4 regions of the Paenibacillus sp. 37 genome follow, and region 4 is predicted to be linked to each of the others. Evidence: riboswitches for the same ligand, from Rfam matches in the RefSeq annotation. Region 4 holds a riboswitch; each other region holds the start of a gene.
The links. A riboswitch is a leader RNA that binds a small molecule or an ion and turns the genes downstream of it on or off. The one in region 4 is predicted to bind cyclic di-AMP.
Positions count from the first base shown of each region.

Region 1: linked by a shared signal. The riboswitch ahead of F0220_RS17570 (3D domain-containing protein) and the one ahead of F0220_RS07170 (HAD family hydrolase) in region 4 are both predicted to bind cyclic di-AMP.
Region 2: linked by a shared signal. The riboswitch ahead of F0220_RS00150 (resuscitation-promoting factor) and the one ahead of F0220_RS07170 (HAD family hydrolase) in region 4 are both predicted to bind cyclic di-AMP.
Region 3: linked by a shared signal. The riboswitch ahead of F0220_RS10485 (C40 family peptidase) and the one ahead of F0220_RS07170 (HAD family hydrolase) in region 4 are both predicted to bind cyclic di-AMP.

Region 1 covers NZ_CP043761.1:4,107,696-4,112,660, forward strand. The annotation lists gene F0220_RS17565 (polysaccharide deacetylase family protein) at 68-859, shown strand; gene F0220_RS17570 (3D domain-containing protein) at 967-1,641, opposite strand; cyclic di-AMP (ydaO/yuaA leader) riboswitch at 1,644-1,839, opposite strand; gene F0220_RS17575 (amino acid ABC transporter ATP-binding protein) at 2,061-2,783, opposite strand; gene F0220_RS17580 (ABC transporter substrate-binding protein/permease) at 2,770-4,206, opposite strand; gene F0220_RS17585 (M20 family metallopeptidase) at 4,417-4,965, shown strand, end outside.
Region 2 covers NZ_CP043761.1:30,728-35,692, forward strand. The annotation lists gene F0220_RS00140 (HD domain-containing protein) at 1-790, shown strand, start outside; gene F0220_RS00145 (TatD family hydrolase) at 1,123-1,893, shown strand; cyclic di-AMP (ydaO/yuaA leader) riboswitch at 2,135-2,388, shown strand; gene F0220_RS00150 (resuscitation-promoting factor) at 2,662-3,846, shown strand; gene rnmV (ribonuclease M5) at 4,002-4,547, shown strand; gene rsmA (16S rRNA (adenine(1518)-N(6)/adenine(1519)-N(6))-dimethyltransferase RsmA) at 4,552-4,965, shown strand, end outside.
Region 3 covers NZ_CP043761.1:2,304,420-2,309,384, reverse strand. The annotation lists gene pelA (pectate lyase) at 104-1,066, opposite strand; cyclic di-AMP (ydaO/yuaA leader) riboswitch at 1,486-1,617, shown strand; gene F0220_RS10485 (C40 family peptidase) at 1,623-2,087, shown strand; gene F0220_RS10480 (carboxymuconolactone decarboxylase family protein) at 2,163-2,492, opposite strand; gene F0220_RS10475 (hypothetical protein) at 2,636-2,854, opposite strand; gene F0220_RS10470 (hypothetical protein) at 2,974-3,303, opposite strand; gene F0220_RS10465 (xanthine phosphoribosyltransferase) at 3,401-3,982, opposite strand; gene F0220_RS10460 (YkvI family membrane protein) at 4,187-4,965, shown strand, end outside.
Region 4 covers NZ_CP043761.1:1,618,079-1,623,043, forward strand. The annotation lists gene F0220_RS07155 (urease accessory protein UreF) at 1-450, opposite strand, end outside; tRNA gene F0220_RS07160 (tRNA-Leu) at 896-978, shown strand; gene F0220_RS07165 (glutathione peroxidase) at 1,127-1,606, opposite strand; cyclic di-AMP (ydaO/yuaA leader) riboswitch at 1,978-2,153, shown strand; gene F0220_RS07170 (HAD family hydrolase) at 2,269-2,667, shown strand; gene F0220_RS07175 (HAD family hydrolase) at 2,795-3,478, shown strand; gene F0220_RS07180 (Nramp family divalent metal transporter) at 3,621-4,916, opposite strand.

The DNA.
Region 1 (4,965 bases), 2.5 Mb from region 4:
GCGCATATTTTATGGAACCCCCGGGTATACCAAGGAGAACGTCATTTTGGAAAAGGAGGCCGATATTATGCGCGTACGCCTCATTATGCTGATGGTTATCGTTATTTTTCTCGGAGGATATCATGCTCCAGTTTCAGCGCGGGAAGTTTCAAGCCCGCCAAGTGAATCAGTATCAGGTTCGGATTCTGCGGAAGAAGAACAACTGACATTGGGACAGTTACGTCAAAAATATGCCGATACGTTCAAAACCAATGGTCCTTCAACCAAGAAGGTTGCACTGACTTTCGATGATGTACCTGATCCACGGTTTACTCCACAAGTACTGGATGTATTGAAGAAATACAATGTCAGAGCTACATTCTTCATCGTGGGTAGTCGTGCTGAGAAACATCCGGATCTTGTGAAACGCATCGTTAAGGAAGGGCATATGGTTGGTAATCACAGCTACAATCATCCTGAATTCAGTAAACTGTCGATGAATGCCTTTCGCAAACAAATTTTACATACCGAGGATATTATTCGACGTTTGGCGGGATATACGCCCAAGATGATTCGGCCGCCTTATGGAGACATTAATGAAGAACAGCTGAGATGGGCTGCCAAACAACACTATAGCATTGTGAACTGGAACGTAGACTCCCTGGACTGGAAAGGCCTTTCAAAAGAACAGGTGAAAGATAACATCCTGTCTGCCGTGAAACCCGGCTCCATCGTTCTGCAACATGCTGGAGGCGGTGTAGGATCAAACCTGAACGGCACGGTTGAGGCTTTGCCTGAAATCATTGAAGAATTGCGTAATCGGGGATATGAACTGGTCACCTTGGACGAAATGTTGGGATTGCCAAAGGCCAAAGATTAGGATGACCGTGATACCAAATAATGAGAATATTAAAAGGGTGCTGTTCAATCGCGAATTAGCGACTGGCAGACACCCTGTTTGAATTCATTTTAAATGTTATTTTCTCTCTACTTCAGAATGTACAGCTCGATATCCTGAAAACCAAATGAGCTTACAGACTGTTTGCTACCCGGGATAAAGATATCAATCCGGTGACCTTTGATTGCACCGCCCACATCTCGCGCTGTGGCTACAAAAGCCTGTTTTGGCAATCCTGGATGGCTATGACCAGTTACCAGTACTTTGGTTCCGAGTGGAATTACACTAGGATCAACTGCAATCGTGCCCAGTTCAAGATCATTTCCGAAATAATCGACTGCACCCCAGCCTCCATTTTCAGACGGATCTGCAGAGTATGCCGTTGCTTTTACGTTCACAGCTTTGCTGTAATCGAATGTTTTACCCCAGGCTTGAACAACTTTGTTATCTGCGTTAACGTCCAAGCTCGCTGTAGTAACAGTCTTCGCTTGGGTCTTGCTCTCCGCTGCCGCAGCGGCTGCTACATTGTTTGACTTACCGGGAATCGTAATTTTCAAACCACCATAAATGTTGTAAGGCGAAATGTCGTTGTTTGCTTTAACTAACGTGTTAATTGCTACTCCGTATTGTTTCGATAAGGTGTAGAAGGTATCCCCCTCTTTGGCCACATGAACTGAATCGGCGTGAGCCGGAACGGCTTGAATGAGCATTGCTGTTGTCATTAATGCTACTGCTGTTTTGGCTATACGTTTCTTGTTAATCATGGTCTTCCTCCCTCATTGTGCCTGCGAAGTTAGTTGTCGGATTCGGATGAGGAGCCCACCCTATAGGTTCATCATTACATTTGAAACGATATGTACCCCTAATTCACCCCAAGCAGTGTGCTGTAGATCTTCCCCTGCACAATCTGCATCGTTACATCCCCCGCACTCCCTGTCCGGAAGTTTCGGCAGAGTTCAATATATCACAATTTTGTAACCTGAACTTGTAGTAATTCTTACCAAATGGTTTTAACATGTGTAAGCACGTGTAAGAATACTGAATACTCTAAAACTGTTGGGCGAGATGTCCCCTATATATTTGGTAACAGAATAGTTACTTTTCCGAATCCTATATTTGATTATTTTCAAACAAAAAATAGCGTCACCGACTCGAGGTCAGTAACGCTATTTAATCACTTCATTTAGAGTACTTTCGCAAGAAAATCACGTGTGCGTGAATTTTTCGGTGCTCCAAACACCTCATCAGGTGTTCCCTCTTCCACAATAACCCCGCCATCCATGAACAGGATCCGGTCTCCCACTTCACGTGCAAAACCCATCTCATGGGTTACGATGACCATCGTCATCCCGCCTTCTGCAAGACGTTTCATGACATCCAGTACCTCACCGACCATCTCGGGGTCCAATGCCGACGTAGGCTCGTCAAACAGCATGACATGAGGCTGCATGGCCAATGCTCTAGCAATGGCGATCCGCTGCTTCTGTCCACCGGACAGCTGATTCGGGAATGTATCTTTTTTATCATACAAGCCCACGGTATTAAGCAAATCAGCAGCAATTTTCTCCGCTTCCAGAGTGGATTGTTTCTTCACTTTAATCGGAGCAATCGTAATGTTTTGCTCTACCGTTTTGTGTGGGAACAGGTTGAAGTGCTGGAACACCATGCCCATTTTCTCACGAGTTGCGTTAATGTTATGCTTGGGGTCCGTGATTGACACGCCTTCAAAATCAATCTCTCCTGAGGTAGGCTGTTCCAGTAGGTTCAAACAACGCAAGAATGTACTTTTACCTGAACCGGAAGGACCGATGACCACGACAACCTCACCTTTGCCAATCGTCACGTTTATGCCCTTAAGCACATCGTTATTACCATAAGATTTGTGTAATTGTCTAACGTCTATCACTTGCACTCAACTTCCTTTCCAGTCGTCCCAGCAGCTTGGACAAAATGAACGTCATTACAAAGTAGATGGCTGCTGCAATCAAAAATGGACTCAATCCTTGGTACGTAATGTTTTTGACAACACTTGCCTGATACATAATATCCACCATACCGATAACGGAGATAATGGAGGATTCTTTAATGATAGTTATGAATTCATTACCAATCGCTGGTAATACAGCTTTGAAGGCTTGTGGCAATATGATATAACGCATCGCGGCGCCTCTTCCCATACCTAATGAACGCGCTGCCTCCAACTGACCACGATCCACACCTTGGATACCCGCACGGAAAATCTCCGCCAGATAGGCACCACTGTTGATTGAAAGTGTAATGATACCTGCCTGAAGTGCAGTGAAGTTAATGCCAAAGCTCAGGGAAAAACCATAGTAAATAATCATCAATTGTACCAGCATCGGTGTGCCACGGATCACTTCAACGTAAGCTGTACCGATCCAGCGCAAGATTGCAGCGTCATGCAAACGGAACAAACAGATGATCAATCCAATAATTACCCCGAAGATAACCCCAAGTGCAGACAACAGAAGTGTGTATCCTACACCTGTAGCATAGAAACTTTTATATTCCCAGAATACTTGGAAAATATTTTGTGATTTGTTCGCTTTATCCGCCATTAAGAGGCTGGCGTCCGTCACCATCTGATTGATTTTATCTTCACTTTTCAATCGCTCCAGTGTTCCATTTACTGCAGCTAGCAGCTCGGTATTACCTTTGCGAATCCCGATTGCCGCTTCTGCTTGCTCTTCGTCCGGAACAGCAGCAGCAAGTCCAATGATATCGTCCAGATAACCTGCAGCAACGGTATCTTCAACGATTGCCGCGTCAATGCGTTTTGTTTGCAGTTGAAGCACAATATCCGAGATTTTATCAAGCGCAGTAAGCTTCGCTCCTGGAATACTCTGTCCGATCGTTTCCTGAATGGAGCCTTTCTGAACGCCAATTTTCGCATTTTCAAGTTCTGCCATGGTTGGATATTTGTCTTTATCCACATTGCGAACCATAATCACTTGTTTTGATTTATAATAGGTGTCGGAAAAATCGATACTTTTCTTCCGCTCATCCGTCGGCGTCATACCTGAAATTACCAGATCAACACGCCCGCTCTGCAATGAAGGCAGAAGACCGTCGAAGCCCATATCCTCAATCACAAGTTCTGCGCCAAGATCTTTGGCAATCTCTTTGGCGATCTCAATATCGAAACCGACGATTTCATCTTTGCCATTAATCACTTTATGGAATTCATAGGGTGCAAAATCGGCACTTGTACCGAGCACCAGCTTTTTACTGCTTGAATTGTCTGTAGTCCCACTTGCAAGTGCCACAGGAACGGCAGTTGTCAGCAGAACGACAAAGGTCAGCAGCATTATGGTGTAACGACTTATTAATTTCAACCTTGTTCTCTCCCCTTACAATACTTTGTATGCTTCTCATGTTGATGACTGAGTCATTATAAAGTACAATGCATGATTATGCAATGCATTTTGGCATTACAAATCTTGACTTGTTTCTGAAAAATTGAAGCAAACATGATATAATCAATGAATTATTTTCATTTTTGCATAAGGAGTTTACTAATGACAGCTAACAAATCACAAATTCTGACGGTTATTGATCAATATGCTTCCCGTTTTAAAGCCATTTCATCATATATCGGTGCCAACCCCGAACTGGGAAATGAAGAGTATCTCGCTTCTGCCCGTTTGAAAGAAGAACTGGTCTTCCACGGTTTCACTGTAGAGGCTCCAATCCTTGGACTGGAGACAGCCTTTATCGGAACCTATTCAGCGGCCAAACCCGGCCCTACCATTGCATTATTGTGTGAATATGACGCCTTGCCGGAGATTGGTCATGCTTGTGGTCACCATCTGATCTGCATGATGAGTCTTGGAGCTGCTGTTGGGCTGAAATCCATTCTGGATGAAGTAGGTGGAACGATTAAAGTGTTTGGCACCCCCGCTGAAGAGACACGTGGTGCCAAAGTACCGATGGCTGAAGCAGGTTTGTTCGATGACTGTGATGTCGCTCTCATGGCGCATCCATATTATGCCTACGAAAAGTCAGGCAGCTCGCTGGCTATTGATGCAGTGCAATTTGAATTCCATGGCCGATCTTCACATGCTGCT
Region 2 (4,965 bases), 1.6 Mb from region 4:
GGTGACCAGTCCGCTTGATGCAGACCGAATGGACTATTTGCTCAGGGATGCCTATTTTACAGGTGTAAATTACGGCACGATTGACCTTGATCGTATCCTTCGGATGCTGCGTCCTTATCATGGGCGGATTGTAGTCAAGGAGTCAGGCATGCATGCTGTGGAGGATTACCTCATGTCTCGGTACCAGATGTATTGGCAGATTTACTTCCATCCGGTAACTCGTAGTTCTGAAATTATATTGCGGCAAATATTCAAGCGAGCAAAAACACTCATACAGCATGGTTTTCAATTTCGCTTCATGATTGATCCACTCCCTCAATTATTTGGAGGAGAATTATCCGTGGATGAATATTTGCAGTTGGATGAAGCCTTAATTCAGACGGCATTTACACAGTGGCGAAAGGAGGACGATACTGTTCTAAGTGAGTTATGCGAACGTTTTATGGATCGCAAGTTATATAAGTATGTAGAGCTTGAACAGGTCGACTTGACAATGATGGAAGAGATTCGGGAAGCTTTTGTACAGGCTGGTCTCGATCCCGAATATGATCTTGAAATTGATTTTCCCTCGGATAATCCGTATGATGTGTTTCGTCCGGATGAATCCACAGATAAGCAGATTCTTCTTCTGGATCGACAGGACAATTTACGTGAGTTGTCAGAAGTATCTGACATTGTCCGTTCCATCAGTGGGCTTCACCGAGGGAAACATCATTTGTATTACCCGCAAAATAAGGTGGATGCGATTATTCACGAATTACCGTCACATATACGCCCCTATTTCTTGTAATCGTGTGGGTATAATCCGATGAAGAATTTCGATATCAAAACACTTTCTAAAAGAGCTATTTTTCATGATACAGTAATCTGCTTTAATGGGGCGTATATGTAGATCGACATAATTTTGTAAATGCAAGCAGGAAGAATGAGCACAATTAGCAATATATAGATCAGAATATCCGTATATCTTCTATATATTGTAGTTGTGAAGAAACAAATGTAATGATGTAATACACAGATACCCAAAATGTTTTATGTATGAGTCATTGAATTATTGAATTTTACAAATTTGATTTTGAAAAAGAAGATAGTCGTTATTTCGACATGAAGGGAGATACAGACATGATGCTGTTCGACACACATACACATCTGGATGCACCACAATTCGACGAGGACCGCGAGGACATGATTCAGCGTGCTGTGGATGCAGGAGTTGGTCGCATGATCAACATTGGTTTTAACCGGGAGACAATTCCAACCACAATGAAACTCGCTGAAACATATGACTTTATATATGCAGCTGTAGGGTGGCATCCCGTAGATGCGATCATAATGCAGGACGGCGATTTGGAGTGGATTGCATCTTTATGCAAACATGAAAAAGTGGTTGCGATCGGTGAGATTGGATTGGATTATCATTGGGATACATCACCAAAAGAAATACAGCATCGCGTATTACGACAACAAATTGCTTTGGCGCGTGAAGTAAACATGCCGATTGTCATCCATAATCGGGATGCACATGAGGATATCATAAGAATTTTGCGTGAAGAGAAAGCGGGTGAAGTTGGTGGTGTGATGCACTCGTTCTCGGGCAGCTGGGAAACAGCCAAAAGTTGTCTCGATATGGGCTTCCATCTCTCCTTCGGAGGACCGATCACATTCAAAAATGCAAAGCAGCCCAAAGAGGTGCTGGAGAAGGTTCCTATGGACCGGTTTTTCATTGAAACAGATGCTCCATATTTGACACCTCACCCTTATCGTGGAAAGCGAAATGAGACAGCGCATGTACGTCTGGTTGCAGAGGCAGCTGCGGAAATTAAAGGCATTTCGGTGGAGGAAATTACTGCAATAACAACCAAAAATGCCATGGAACGATTTGGAATTCGTTAAAAAAACGAGCAAATGAGGCGAAAAAGGCAGGTAAGCGGAGGTAATTTGCTCTTTGATCCAAATAAATCAAGAATATTACAATATTTTAACCAAATATTCAGAAAAACGTACTTGATCAACGCTTTACAACATGCATCAAAACAGGATATCATCTTTTCAGTGAATTGTTGTGCGGAAAATTGGACAGATGTTCGGGGGATGAACAAAGGGACACTTTCCGATGAAACAACATTACTTTCATGAATCAGTCTCGCTGAGTCTCCGTTAACGGAGAGCGGGGGAACCAATAGGGCTTAAACATCGGTGTATTTGGCCGATGCGCAACGTTCGCTGACCCAAAAGCAGCGAAGGGAACTGCGAAGCCGTATTTGATTTCTTCTTTGGGTCTCGGGGTGAATTCAAGGGCGTCCGCCATGAGCGGGTGACCCAAGATAGGGCGGCTCTCTTTCGCCCGAACCCGACAGCTAACCTCGCAAGCGGAAAAAGAGAGGCAACCTCGTGCATGAATTTCCGATATTCAAAATCATTCGGAAGCCACGAAAGAGTTCCTCTTACACTCTTTCTTTGGCTTTTTTGTTTTTGAATAAAAGAAATATTGTCATCATACGGTAGGTATTCAGGAGGATGACATCATGTTGCGAAGATTGATTCATGGTGCAGAACCGGATTATGTTGGTCCAATCTGTGTTCTGTAGAAAATTTGGTATAGTCACGTCAAAGACATCATGCATTACTTTAGACGGCGAGGCTATGAAGGAGGACGGAGAAGTGGGCACATTCCAACCAGAAGAGACCCATGAGTCACGATCATCCAGTAAGTCTTTCGCGTTGCGGTGGAAGCATGAGAACATGCGTCAAATGGCATTGATCGCGATTTTCTCAATTGCGCTTACAATCATGATCTTGTTAGTCGTTTACGGTCAGGCCGGGAAACAAATTTCACTGGTTATTGATGGCAAAGCTCAGGTGGTAGAGACTCGTACAGGAATGCTTCAGGAAATGCTGGAGGAGCAGTCGATCACAGTCAGCCCTCACGATAAGGTATCCATGTCCATGAACGGGGCAATTACAGATGGAGACCGAATTGTTATTGAGCGGGCCGTTCCAGTTAACATTACGGCAGACGGAGACACCAAGACTCTGTATACAACGGATTCATCGGTAGAAGATGCAATTCAAAAATCAGGTATTCAAGTTGAAAGTAATGATAAAGTGTATCCGGCGCTTGGAACTGCGATCAAAGCGGAGATGAAGATCCGTGTAGTGCGCGTAACAAAGCGTACAGTCGAAGTAGAGCAACCGATCGCTTACAAAGTCATTAAAACGGCTGACCCTAGCTTGTACAAAGGGGATAACCGTGTCGTTGTGAACGGCAAAGAAGGCAAACTTGTGCAGCATATCGAAAAGGTATTTCAGGATGGAGAATTGGTCTCCAAAAAAATGGTCCGCAAATCTGTCGCGAATAATCGTGTAGATAAAGTGATCGCTGTCGGCACCAAAGCAAAACCGGTCGTGAAAGAACCTGAGATTCAGACCGTATCGGCTCAAACTTCAACAACCAAAAAGGCTACAACAACGAACTCGAAGAAAACATCTGCCTCGGGCAGCAAAGTGATTACCGTATCCGGGACTTCTTTTAAATACTCCAAAGTACTTAAAAATGTATCTATGACTGCCTACTCTTCTGAAGAGCCTGGCATTGGAACTAAAACAGCTTCCGGTACTCGTGTAACGGAAGGGCGCACCATCGCGGTTGATCCCAAAGTCATTCCAATTGGCTGGTGGGTATATATCGAAGGTCTGGGATTCCGTCGTGCGGAAGACACAGGCGGCGCGATTAAAGGCAACAAAATTGATGTGTATTATGACAGTGTGAAGCATGCCCTGAATTTTGGACGTAAGAAAGGCAAGACGGTCTACGTGATCGGTCCGGTGAAGCCGGAAGCGAACTAAAATCGTTTTACTTTGAAATGGGAATGCTATAAAATAGTTGCATGAATGATTCATGCGGAATATGCGGCGGAGGAGTCTGAATTCAGTCTCCCCCGCCGTTTGGCAGAGAAGAGGATATTCCTCTTCTTTTTGCGTTAGAAAGGAAGAAATGGAACATGATAAAAGAAGTCATTGTGGTTGAAGGCCGTGATGATACGGTAGCCATTCGTCGGGCCGTGGAAGCCGATACAATAGAAACAGGCGGATCAGCCATCAACCAACGCATTCTGAAGCGGATTGCGCTTGCTCAGGAGAGACGGGGAGTCATTGTACTGACAGATCCGGATCATGCCGGCGAACGCATTCGTAAAATTATTGCGAATAAGGTGCCTGGATGCAAGCATGCTTTCATTCCGGAAGCCGATGCAACGCGCAAAGGGGACATTGGGGTGGAGAATGCCTCACCAGAGGCGATCCGTCATGCTCTGGCGCGCGTACATACATCATACGAAGGTGCTCCGAGCCTGATCGATTGGGAGGACCTGATCGCGGCAGGACTTATCGTGCATCCGCAGGCTGCTGCACGTCGCATGGAGATGGGCAATCTGCTGGGCATCGGTTATTGTAACGGTAAGCAGTTCCACAAACGTCTCAGTGTATTTCAGATTACACGGGAAGAGTTCTCTACAGCATTAGCGCAAATTGAACGTGAAGGATTGTGAGCATATGAAGGACATGGAAGATACGATAGAAATTGCAACGCCTAAGCGAACGAAAGAGATTATTCAAAAACATGGATTCTCATTTAAGAAAAGTCTGGGTCAGAACTTTTTGATCGATCAAAATATACTGAACAAAATCGTTAATGCAGCCGACCTGGACGAGTCCAAGGGCGCACTAGAGATCGGGCCGGGTATTGGAGCCCTTACGGAGCGACTGGCTCGGGTAGCCGGTCCTGTCACAGCCGTAGAGATTGATCAGCGCTTGATCCCAATCCTGGGAGAAGTGATGCAGCCTTATTCGAATGTACGTGTTCATCATGGGGATGTGTTGAAGCTTGATCTGGCTGAGTTGTTTAATACGGATTTTGCATCCGTGGACAAAGTCAGTGTCGTGGCTAACCTGCCTTATTATGTAACG
Region 3 (4,965 bases), 690 kb from region 4:
TGAAAATAATAACAATAAAGCCCGAACCAGACGTCCATGTCGATTCAGGCTTTACCTTTAACTACTAAGAGTTTGGTTCATTAAAACGGAAGCATACTACAAATTACAGCTTGGAAGGCCAGTTGCCATACCATGCATACCCGCCTCTTCTTTCTTTATCAATATCACTTAATTTGTATTTAACTACCCCGTCACGACCAATAAAGATTGGTTTATCTGTTCCTATCTCATAGAAGCGTGCCCAAATTGGTGCTGCTTTGGAATCAGCGATAATTTTACTATCTCCATTAGCTCTTTCATATTTGTACCCCGTAATTTTCACCTTGTTAAACCAAGCCTCCGCTCCTTTAATGGATGCGGTAATTTTAGCGTTAGCAGGTCTGGTTTTCAGAAATTTAACAATCGTTACACTCTCTCCAGCTGTCAGCGATGGCACTTCGTAGATTCTTGCGCTCGCTGGTTTAAGGGAACTGGAATCATGTTGTTGTCCCCAAGCTGTCAGCTTACCACCTGAAACGACCTGTGTATTCAAAATCGCCTCCACACCTTTGGCAACTGAATTTTTACTACGGTTAGCAAGTGTGCTGTCTATAAACGAGAAATCACCTTTGCGTGCTGCTACTTCATCCAGCATGATCATTACGTTAATCATGGCATCATCATTGTAAGTGATATGCTTGTGATATCCGGAGCTTTGGTAAACTTGTGGCCATCCGCCGTTTGAATACTGCATGTTGATCAAAAAGTTAATCCCTTTGATTGCAGCTGTGGAGTATCGGGGATCATTCGTCTTTTTAAATTCCTTCGCCAATCTTCTAATTTCTGAGTATGTAGCCTTGTTGTCTATCGTGGACTTCGCCCACTCTCCACTTGTCTGTTTATAATCTTTTCTCCAACCTCCATCCGGCAGCTGGTTCTTCAAAATATCAGAAATACTCGCTGTAGTACCTGAAGCATCCGCAGCAGATACCGTCCCTACAGGGAGAACTGCCATTCCAACTGCTGAGAACACCATCGTACATGCCAGGACAAAAGTAATTATTTTCTTCGCTTTCAAATGTAACACTCTCCTATGTTCGTTTTTATAAATCTTCCACTTCTACTTTACTTATGAAACGCGTCCTTAAACCTCCTTTATTTGTAATTATCGCATAATAAAATCAATTTTAATCCAATATGTGGATTGGATAATCAGATAATATGCAAAAAATCGATTTTTGTCAATATATGCAACTTAATGAATATAATCTCTCTAATTCTACATAACGGGATAGTTCTTTTAACTCATGACAAACCTATTTATTTATCCAAATTCGTCTTAAACGAACCAATAATGACGTTTTTGTCATGAATGGTACCCAAACTTGATCCCTTCTTTCATATAAAAACCTTAATTCCGCTAACATTGAGGTATTACGAAGGGTTTTAAATAGGTTTGACAATTACGCATTTATGCAATATAGTTTCAAATAGTTACAAAAACTTAATTATTCATTGCCGAGTTTCATGTTTGAAAACGGGGGAACCAATTTGGGTGAATTATTCTTATACATAGGAAATATAGGGAACCTTCTACCGAACCCTTAGCTAACTCCGTAGGCATCGAAGGGAGAACATTGATTTTGAAAAAACTGATTATCTCCATTTTTGGAGCAGCTGTATTATTTACATCCGGGGCAACAAGCACAGAGGCAAGCAGTATCAACTCCGTAGTGAACAACATGACAGGTATTCCTTACAAATGGGGTGGCACGACTGTAGCCGGCTTCGACTGTTCTGGTTTTATGAGATATCTTTTCAACAAATACAGCATTGAATTGCCACGTACTTCTCAGCAACAAGCCAAAGCAGGTACGCCAGTATCCAAGAGCAATGTTCGGACAGGTGATCTGGTGTTCTTTAATACAACAGGCAAAGGTATTTCACATACAGGTGTATATATCGGCGGCGGACAATTCGCTCATGCCTCCAGCAGTAAAGGTGTAAGCGTCACGAAGTTATCGAATCCATACTTCAATGATCGTTACGTAACAGCACGTCGGGTAACTGGACAGTTTATGTATGATAAAATGTTAGGTAAAATGTAATTCACATACAAAAAGGCATCGGTTATTAACCGGATGCCTTTTTTGTACTTAGAAAAATGTATGTTGCATCGCTTACTAATTCAGCGCCTTCTGCACTCGCATCGCACCCTGAGAGAGGGCATGTCCTCCTCCAACAGCTCCGGCCACCGCAACGGTCTCCATAATCTCCTGATCTGTTGCTCCCTTGGCACGGGCTTCTTCTACATGGTAGAAGGTACATACCTCATTGTTGGCGAATAATCCAATCCCAAGCGCAATTAGCTGTTTTGTCTTGGCATCAATCACGCCAGGTTGGAAACATTCTCCGGTAAACTCATGATACGACTTCACCACACCTGGCAGTACATCGCTTAATGCTCCAATCTGATCCTTGTAGGCATGAACTTTATCATTCATCAATGTCATGGCTTGTAGCACACCCTCTCGGCTTATAGTTACAGATCTTCCTCACTGTACCTATCTTCTCTCCCGAGTGAGCCAATTATGCCAAGATATCATGGTAATTCCAAACATTTAAACGCTCATGGCTCTGCCATAATCATAAGCTATTACTCACTAAGTGGACTCTGGCGCGGCTCGCTGAACAGCTGATATTTGTAACTGCGATCCAGCTTAACTACACGTCGATTCTGACGTCGGATAAGTACCTGCTCGCCATCCCAGGCAACAACAATCCCGGTTACATCGTTCGATTCCAGCTCGTCCCGTACTACTCTAACTTTCTCACCTGACAGACGCAGGGCGTCCAATTCTGTATCACTAATCATTCGCATGGCTCCTATTTTCCAAATTTATTTACAAAAAGAGACCTAAATGAAATGTCATTTAGGTCTCACGTGACTGTATTAGACTGTCATGTCATTCGAAATTATGTCCCGACTGAAAGTTACCGCTGTGCGTGCTCTTTGCTGTCGTTCTTCTCGAACCAAAAATCAAGCACTTTGGCGGACATCACACGTTCTTCAAGGTACTCCACTTGATGCGATGTAAATTGTTCTTTCCAAGAGAAGGACAACTCTTCGCACAAGCCTACAATCGTCAGTAATTCTGACCAGGCAACATAGCGTTTGTACCAGAAAAATTGAGGATGTTCAATCATATAGGGATAAAGGTCATCGAATTCCGTATGTTTACAATCTAGGGCACGTTCAAAATGAACTTTCGATTCCGCCAGCTTATCATTAAAAAATTGTTCTGTTGCCGGTTGGTTCCCCATGGTGTTGCCTCCTCTCCCTAACATAACCCCATTATAAATGAAATCGGCGGTCATGCAAAGGCATAGTTCAAAAAATAGGCCCTATTCCTTTAAAATGTCACATTTCGTTATCGTCAAATTGTACTGTTCCATCGTTCAGGGAACGAATGCGTACCAAGGCTTCCACCGGAATACCCTGTTCACGAATCGTGCGTGCCCCTGCCTGGAAACTTTTCTCGACCACAACGCCGAATCCGACGAGTTCCGCGCCAGAACGCTCAATAATTTTGATGACGCCACGAGCCGCATCTCCATTGGCAATAATATCATCAATGAACAAAATGCGGTCATTCTCATGAATGAACTCGCGGGATACCATAATGTCAGTTACAATTCCTTTGGTAAAGGACGGTACACGTTCACAGTAAGCATCAGGATCAGCTAGAAGTGTTTTTTTACGACGGGCGAATACAAGGGGCACCCCAAGTTCATAGGCTGCGGCAAACGCAACCGGAATCCCTGAGGATTCTACCGTGATTACCCGAGTTACTCCACTTTCACGAAAACGGGCAGCAAACTCACGTCCCATCTCCATCGTTAATGCAGGATCAATCTGGTGGTTCAACAAACCATCCAGCTTTAATACTTGATCCGAGATAACAACACCCTCTTGTAAAATTCGTTGTTTCAATAATTCCATGATTTGACCTCCCAAGCCTATCCTATGAGGTAAAAGTATCATATATCTATCTATAAGTTCAAGCGAAATTGCCTGGGGGCTGTCATTGAGACACAATTCAAGCCAAAGCACATTATCGATTGTCATGACTTTCGTGGGTCAAGCATACCTTGTACCATGGTACCCGCATGTCCAAACTATACAGGGGCCTGAGAGGGGAAACACATGAAACAGGCATTTCGGGTGCTGCAGATCGCATTTACATACATCGGAACGGTTGTCGGAGCCGGCTTCGCTACAGGGCAGGAAATTTTGCAGTTTTTTACCCAGTATGGCAAATGGGCCACCGTCACCATAGGCTTATCCACCATGCTCTTTGTCTGGTTAGGTACCAAAATGATGCTGATCGCTCACGATACCGGGTCCCGCTCTTATGAGGACCTGAACAAACATTTATTCGGGCCCAAGGCGGGCAAATGGATCACCTGGGTGACCCTTCTCATTCTCATTGGCGTGAACAGCGTCATGCTTGCCGGAGCAGGTTCCGTCTTTGTCGAACATCTAGGTTTGCATTATCAGACCGGTCTGATCGTCACACTTGTAGGGACATATCTGCTTCTCGGTCGGGGCATCCAGGCTATCCTTCAAATGAATAGCATCGTCGTGCCCATGATGCTGCTGTTATCTCTGCTCATGATCACTAGTACCATCCATCATCCAGGAGCTTCCCGATTCATCACATTGACGACAGACTCAAACCCTATTCAAGTATGGCTGTCTCCATTGTTGTATAGTTCGTTCAATCTGGCGTTAGCTCAAGCTGTTCTTGTGCCCGTTGGCAACCAGATTCGCAGTCGGAATGTGCTGAAGTGGGGCGGAGTATTGGGTGGAATTGGCGTAGGTTTCATGCTGATGGCAGCTCATTTTGCCATGTCAGCACAGATGCCCGGCATCATCCAATTCGAAATTCCGATGGGCAGCATTGCCTTTCAACTTGGATGGGC
Region 4 (4,965 bases):
GACCGGGATGTCGAGGTGGTGGTTAATCCAGGCGTGAACAGTGGAGAGGCAGCCAACCGAATCGTATTTGGCAAAGATCTGTTCGAGCTGGCTGAATTCAATCCAGGGGTGCAGAGCACGTGCAAGTCTGATCAATCGTTTACCCATGGCGGCAGCTTGTTCTCTGAGATCTCCAGGGGTTCGCTGAACATGGACGAGCTTGTCGATTAGAGCTATCCGCCATGTATCTTTGTGATCTGCTGCGGTATAGATGCCTTTGATGGCCATACCTTCAAGACGAACGATGCTGGGATGCAACTGACAACGCATGAATGATTCGAGATCTTCAGCATTACGAATGGTACCCTCCCTGATATGGATATCCATGCCGAAGGAATGGGTGAACCCTCCAACCTGAATAGAGGAATCAAGCAGGTTGACATAATCGAGCAGCTTATTCCCACGGTTCACAATCATTCGCCTCCTGTGTTCGTTAAATGTCACTTATAGTGACATTTATAATCCTTTTTGTTTGCTTTATGTTTATAAATCCGAATTATATGATAGTTATCTTCCCATAAATGTCCGCTTTTTGTCAATGGTATCCGTAAAATTTAATGGATTAAATCTGTAATTTAATATTTGTGTTATTTTATATAACTTAATGTGTTATTTATGTGGTGGAGTGCAGGGAGAACTATTATAGAAGGAAGGACTATATATAAATGAATCAACAAGATCGGCTCTTACCGAAAAAGAGGAGATCAAATCTAATAATATGCAGTTCATGGGTAAAGATGACGAGATTATGCGATTTTTGATGAAAATGCCTAGCTGAAAAAGTAGTATTAAAAAATACTTTACTTTTAGTTCTGAGCCCGGTATAATCAATTCTGTTGCCGATTATTTACGACATGCGGTCGTGGTGGAATGGCAGACACGCTATCTTGAGGGGGTAGTGGGCGTATGCCCGTGGAGGTTCGAGTCCTCTCGACCGCATCATATGAACGATGAAGAAGAAGCTTTCCGTTATTGGAGAGCTTCTTTTTTTGTCTTTTTCGAACAGTATGACATCTGGGTTGAGAAAAAAAGCCATCCATTACCGGGGCAATGGTGCTCTACCTTACGGCTACGGGTGGCCTGTGTATTATTTTTGAAGTAAGTTCTTGATATCTTCTTCAATCTTGTCCGGTGTTGTTTTGGGAGCATAACGTTTCAGTACCTGTCCGTTCTGATCCACAAGGAATTTGGTGAAGTTCCATTTGATTGCTTTGGAACCGAGCAGGCCAGGAGCTTCTGTGCTAAGGTGTTGGAAAAGAGGGTGAGCGCTTGAGCCGTTTACATCAATTTTCTCAAACATTGGGAAGCTTACGCCATAATTCATCTGACAGAACTCGGCAATATCGTCGGAAGATCCTTTTTCCTGTGCAAACTGGTTGCTTGGGAAACCAAGAACTTCAAATGGAGCATCTTGAAACTTGTCTTGCAGTTCTTGCAGACCTTTGAATTGAGGAGTAAGGCCGCATGAGCTTGCCGTATTCACAATCAGGAGCACTTTGTCACGGTAGTCGGACATTTCAACTTCTTGACCGCGAAGGGTATTCACTTTGTAATCGTAGACTGTCATCTAAATCGCCTCCATTTATTTACTCTTATATCTTCTATTATATTGGCTACAATTAAATATTGCAAAACTAATGTGGTGTTAAAAGCATCAAAACAGGCAAGTTGTGCAGAATACGTGAATGAATTGCGAAGTGATTTTCGTCAGAGTGAGAATTAGATAGCCTTGAAGAGGTGGATAGAGTATAACCTTATTGTAAGCGTTATTATAAACGAGTATTGGCAAAAATCTGCCGATTTGGTGATCTGTAAGGACTTTACACCGTCATGGCGGGGGTGTATGATTCATAACGTAATTTCAATTTAAACTAAATTGTACTTGAAAAACGAAACAAACGATAATATCGCTCGATCTTACCTTAAGATATACGAACGATGTTTTAATCGCTGAGTTTCCATTCATTGATGAATGGGAAACGGGGGAACCAACGGAATGCGCTGTCCAGGACAGTGGGCATTCATGGGGTGAATTTTCCGGTGACAGCCGGAAATAGGGCGACTCTCGCGCCCGAATCCGTCAGCTAACCTCGTAAGCGTTAAAGGGAGAGGCAACAAGCCGTACGCTGGTTCATGGTGTTTTCGCCATGGGTTATTTAAGAAGCGTTCGGGAGGCCTTGGTCCCCCACGCTTCTTTTTTGTTGTCTTTTCACGCCAAGGGAGGAACGAATGATGGATACTGAGATGATTTTAGTGACTGCTCCAAATGAAGCAGGACGCAAATTTATTAAATTGCTGATGTACAAAAAAATGCCGTTTGCCGTTCTAACCAACAGTGCAGGGGAAGAGCGCAGACTCCGTAGAATCGGAGTAGAACATGTCATTCGCATGAATACAGCTGCAGCTCAAAAATGGTTTTTGCCGCATGGCAGCGTAGGTAACGTGTTTATTTTCGAGAACAGCCTGAATCTGACCTGTCGTTATTTACAGATCTGTCGTTCATGGACTTCGAAATCCCTGTGCGTGATTACGGAGCAGAGTCATCCTAAGGGCATCTATCGGGGCATGGGCGCAGACCGGATTGTATATTCGCTCAATGGGGAAGTTGGCTTTCTCCTCAATGGTTAATGCCATAGCTTGTGATTGCTCAGGTGTAAGGTGCCTGTTATAATTGAATGTATCGATAAACGGAAGTTTGAGGAGACTCATGCAGGATGGTGAGTCTTCTTTTTTATGCTTACAAGGAGGAATTGGCGTGCCGGATGTAGGTGGATTGAAATGGTTGTTTTTTGATGTTGGAGATACGCTGGTGGATGAATGGGAGCCGGTTGATGATATTATCGGACAGTTCGTCCGTGAAGCTTGTACTTTGGGGTATCCGGTGACAATTGAGGCGGTACGCGAACTGTTCGCGAACTGTTACCAGAAATATGAGCAATGGCCTATGAGAGTGGCGATTCGCACATTCGTTGAAGACGAGGGACACCAAAAACAGATTCAGGACAAGCTGAAATTTCAAAAAGATCTTGAACGTCCTTTTCCTTCAGCGGATTCCGTTCTTCAGCAGTTGTCACGGTATTATCGCATTGGCATTATTGCCAATCAGAGTCCTGGAACGGAAGAGAGACTGGAGAGCTACGGCTTGCGGAAGTATGTTGATGTTCTGGCGTGTTCGGCTGAAGAAGGAGTGTCCAAGCCAGACCCTGAGTTATACGCTGTGGCCTTGAAGCAGGCTGGTTGTGAACCGGAGGAAGCCGTCATGATCGGTGATCGGATCGATAACGACATTATACCTGCTCGGAAGCTGGGCATGCGTACGATTCGAATTATGCAGGGTTACGGAAGATTCCAGCCAGAACTATCGGATGACAAACGTGCGGATTGGACTGTGGATTCATTGGATCAACTCCTGCCGTTACTGATGCCAAATCAGGATTAGATTCAGATGGTTATTTATTGGAGTATGAGTTTTATTATAAAAGGAAACATGTTGCTGTATTGCAACAATAAAGGCTGATCAACTTGGGTATAGAATACCGGAGTTGATCAGCCTTTTTAGGATTTAGTCGATAAGAACGAGATTAGAGTAACCGAATCGTCTGAATGATCAGATATACATTTAGCATAACGATAACAGCTGTAATGACCCATGAGATGATTTTGAGCCACAATTTGTTGGCAAATGCACCCATGCTTTTTTTATCACTCGTGAACATCACCAGAGGGATTACAGCAAAAGGTAATTGAAGAGACAGCACGACCTGGCTCAAAATGAGCAGTTCTTCTGTGCCATGTTCTCCTGCAATGGCTGTCACAATTACCGCCGGGATGATGGCGATCAGACGTGTGACCAGTCTGCGCAGCCAAGCCGGAATTCGAATGTTCAGGAAACCTTCCATAACGATCTGCCCAGCGAGTGTACCTGTAAGGGTAGAGTTCTGACCTGATGCTAGCAGCGCCACACCGAACAGAATACTTGCAACCGTAGTACCCAATAGAGGTGTCAGCAGATGATAGGCATCTGCGATCTCGGCAACCTGCGTCATACCAGCACTGTGGAATACAGCAGCAGATACAATAAGGATGGCCGCATTGATGAACAGGGCCAGTGTCAACGCGATTGTAGAATCCATGGTCGAGTACCGAATAGCTTCTTTTTTGCCCTGTGGGGTCTGTTCGATCTGACGGGTCTGCACAATGGAAGAATGCAGATACAGATTATGCGGCATCACAGTTGCTCCAATAATACCAATAGCGATATAGAGCATGGCCGGGTTTTGCAAAATCTCAACATTTGGTACAAAACCATGGAGAACACCGCCCATATCGGGTTTCGCCAGGAAGAGGTCAATCCCGAAGCAGAGGGCAATGGTCGCCATTAGCACAATGACGAGTGTTTCCAAAGCGCGGAAACCTTTGTTTTGCAGTACAAGAATCAGGAGTACATCAACTGCGGTGATAATAACGCCATATAACATGGGGATGTTAAATAACAGCTTTAATGCGATAGCAGAACCTATGACCTCAGCCAGATCGGTAGCTGCAATGGCGAGTTCACACAGAATCCATAACATCACGACAACAGGCATGCTGAAACGTTCACGACAGGCTTGAGCCAGATCCCGTCCAGTGACGATACCGAGTTTGCCAGCCAGCGACTGAAGGACAACGGCCATCAGGTTCGATAACAGGATAACGGATAACAAGGTGTACCCGAACTGCGAGCCGCCTGCGATATCTGTTGCCCAGTTCCCGGGGTCCATGTAACCTACGGCAACGAGGTATCCTGGGCCTACAAAGGCGAGGAATTTCTTCCACCATGACGCATTCTGCGGAACTTTCATGGAACTATGTGCTTCTCCAAGGGAAGGGGCCATGCCCGCAGTAGACAATGATTCTCTTGAAGGAGCGTTGAACGGATTTTTT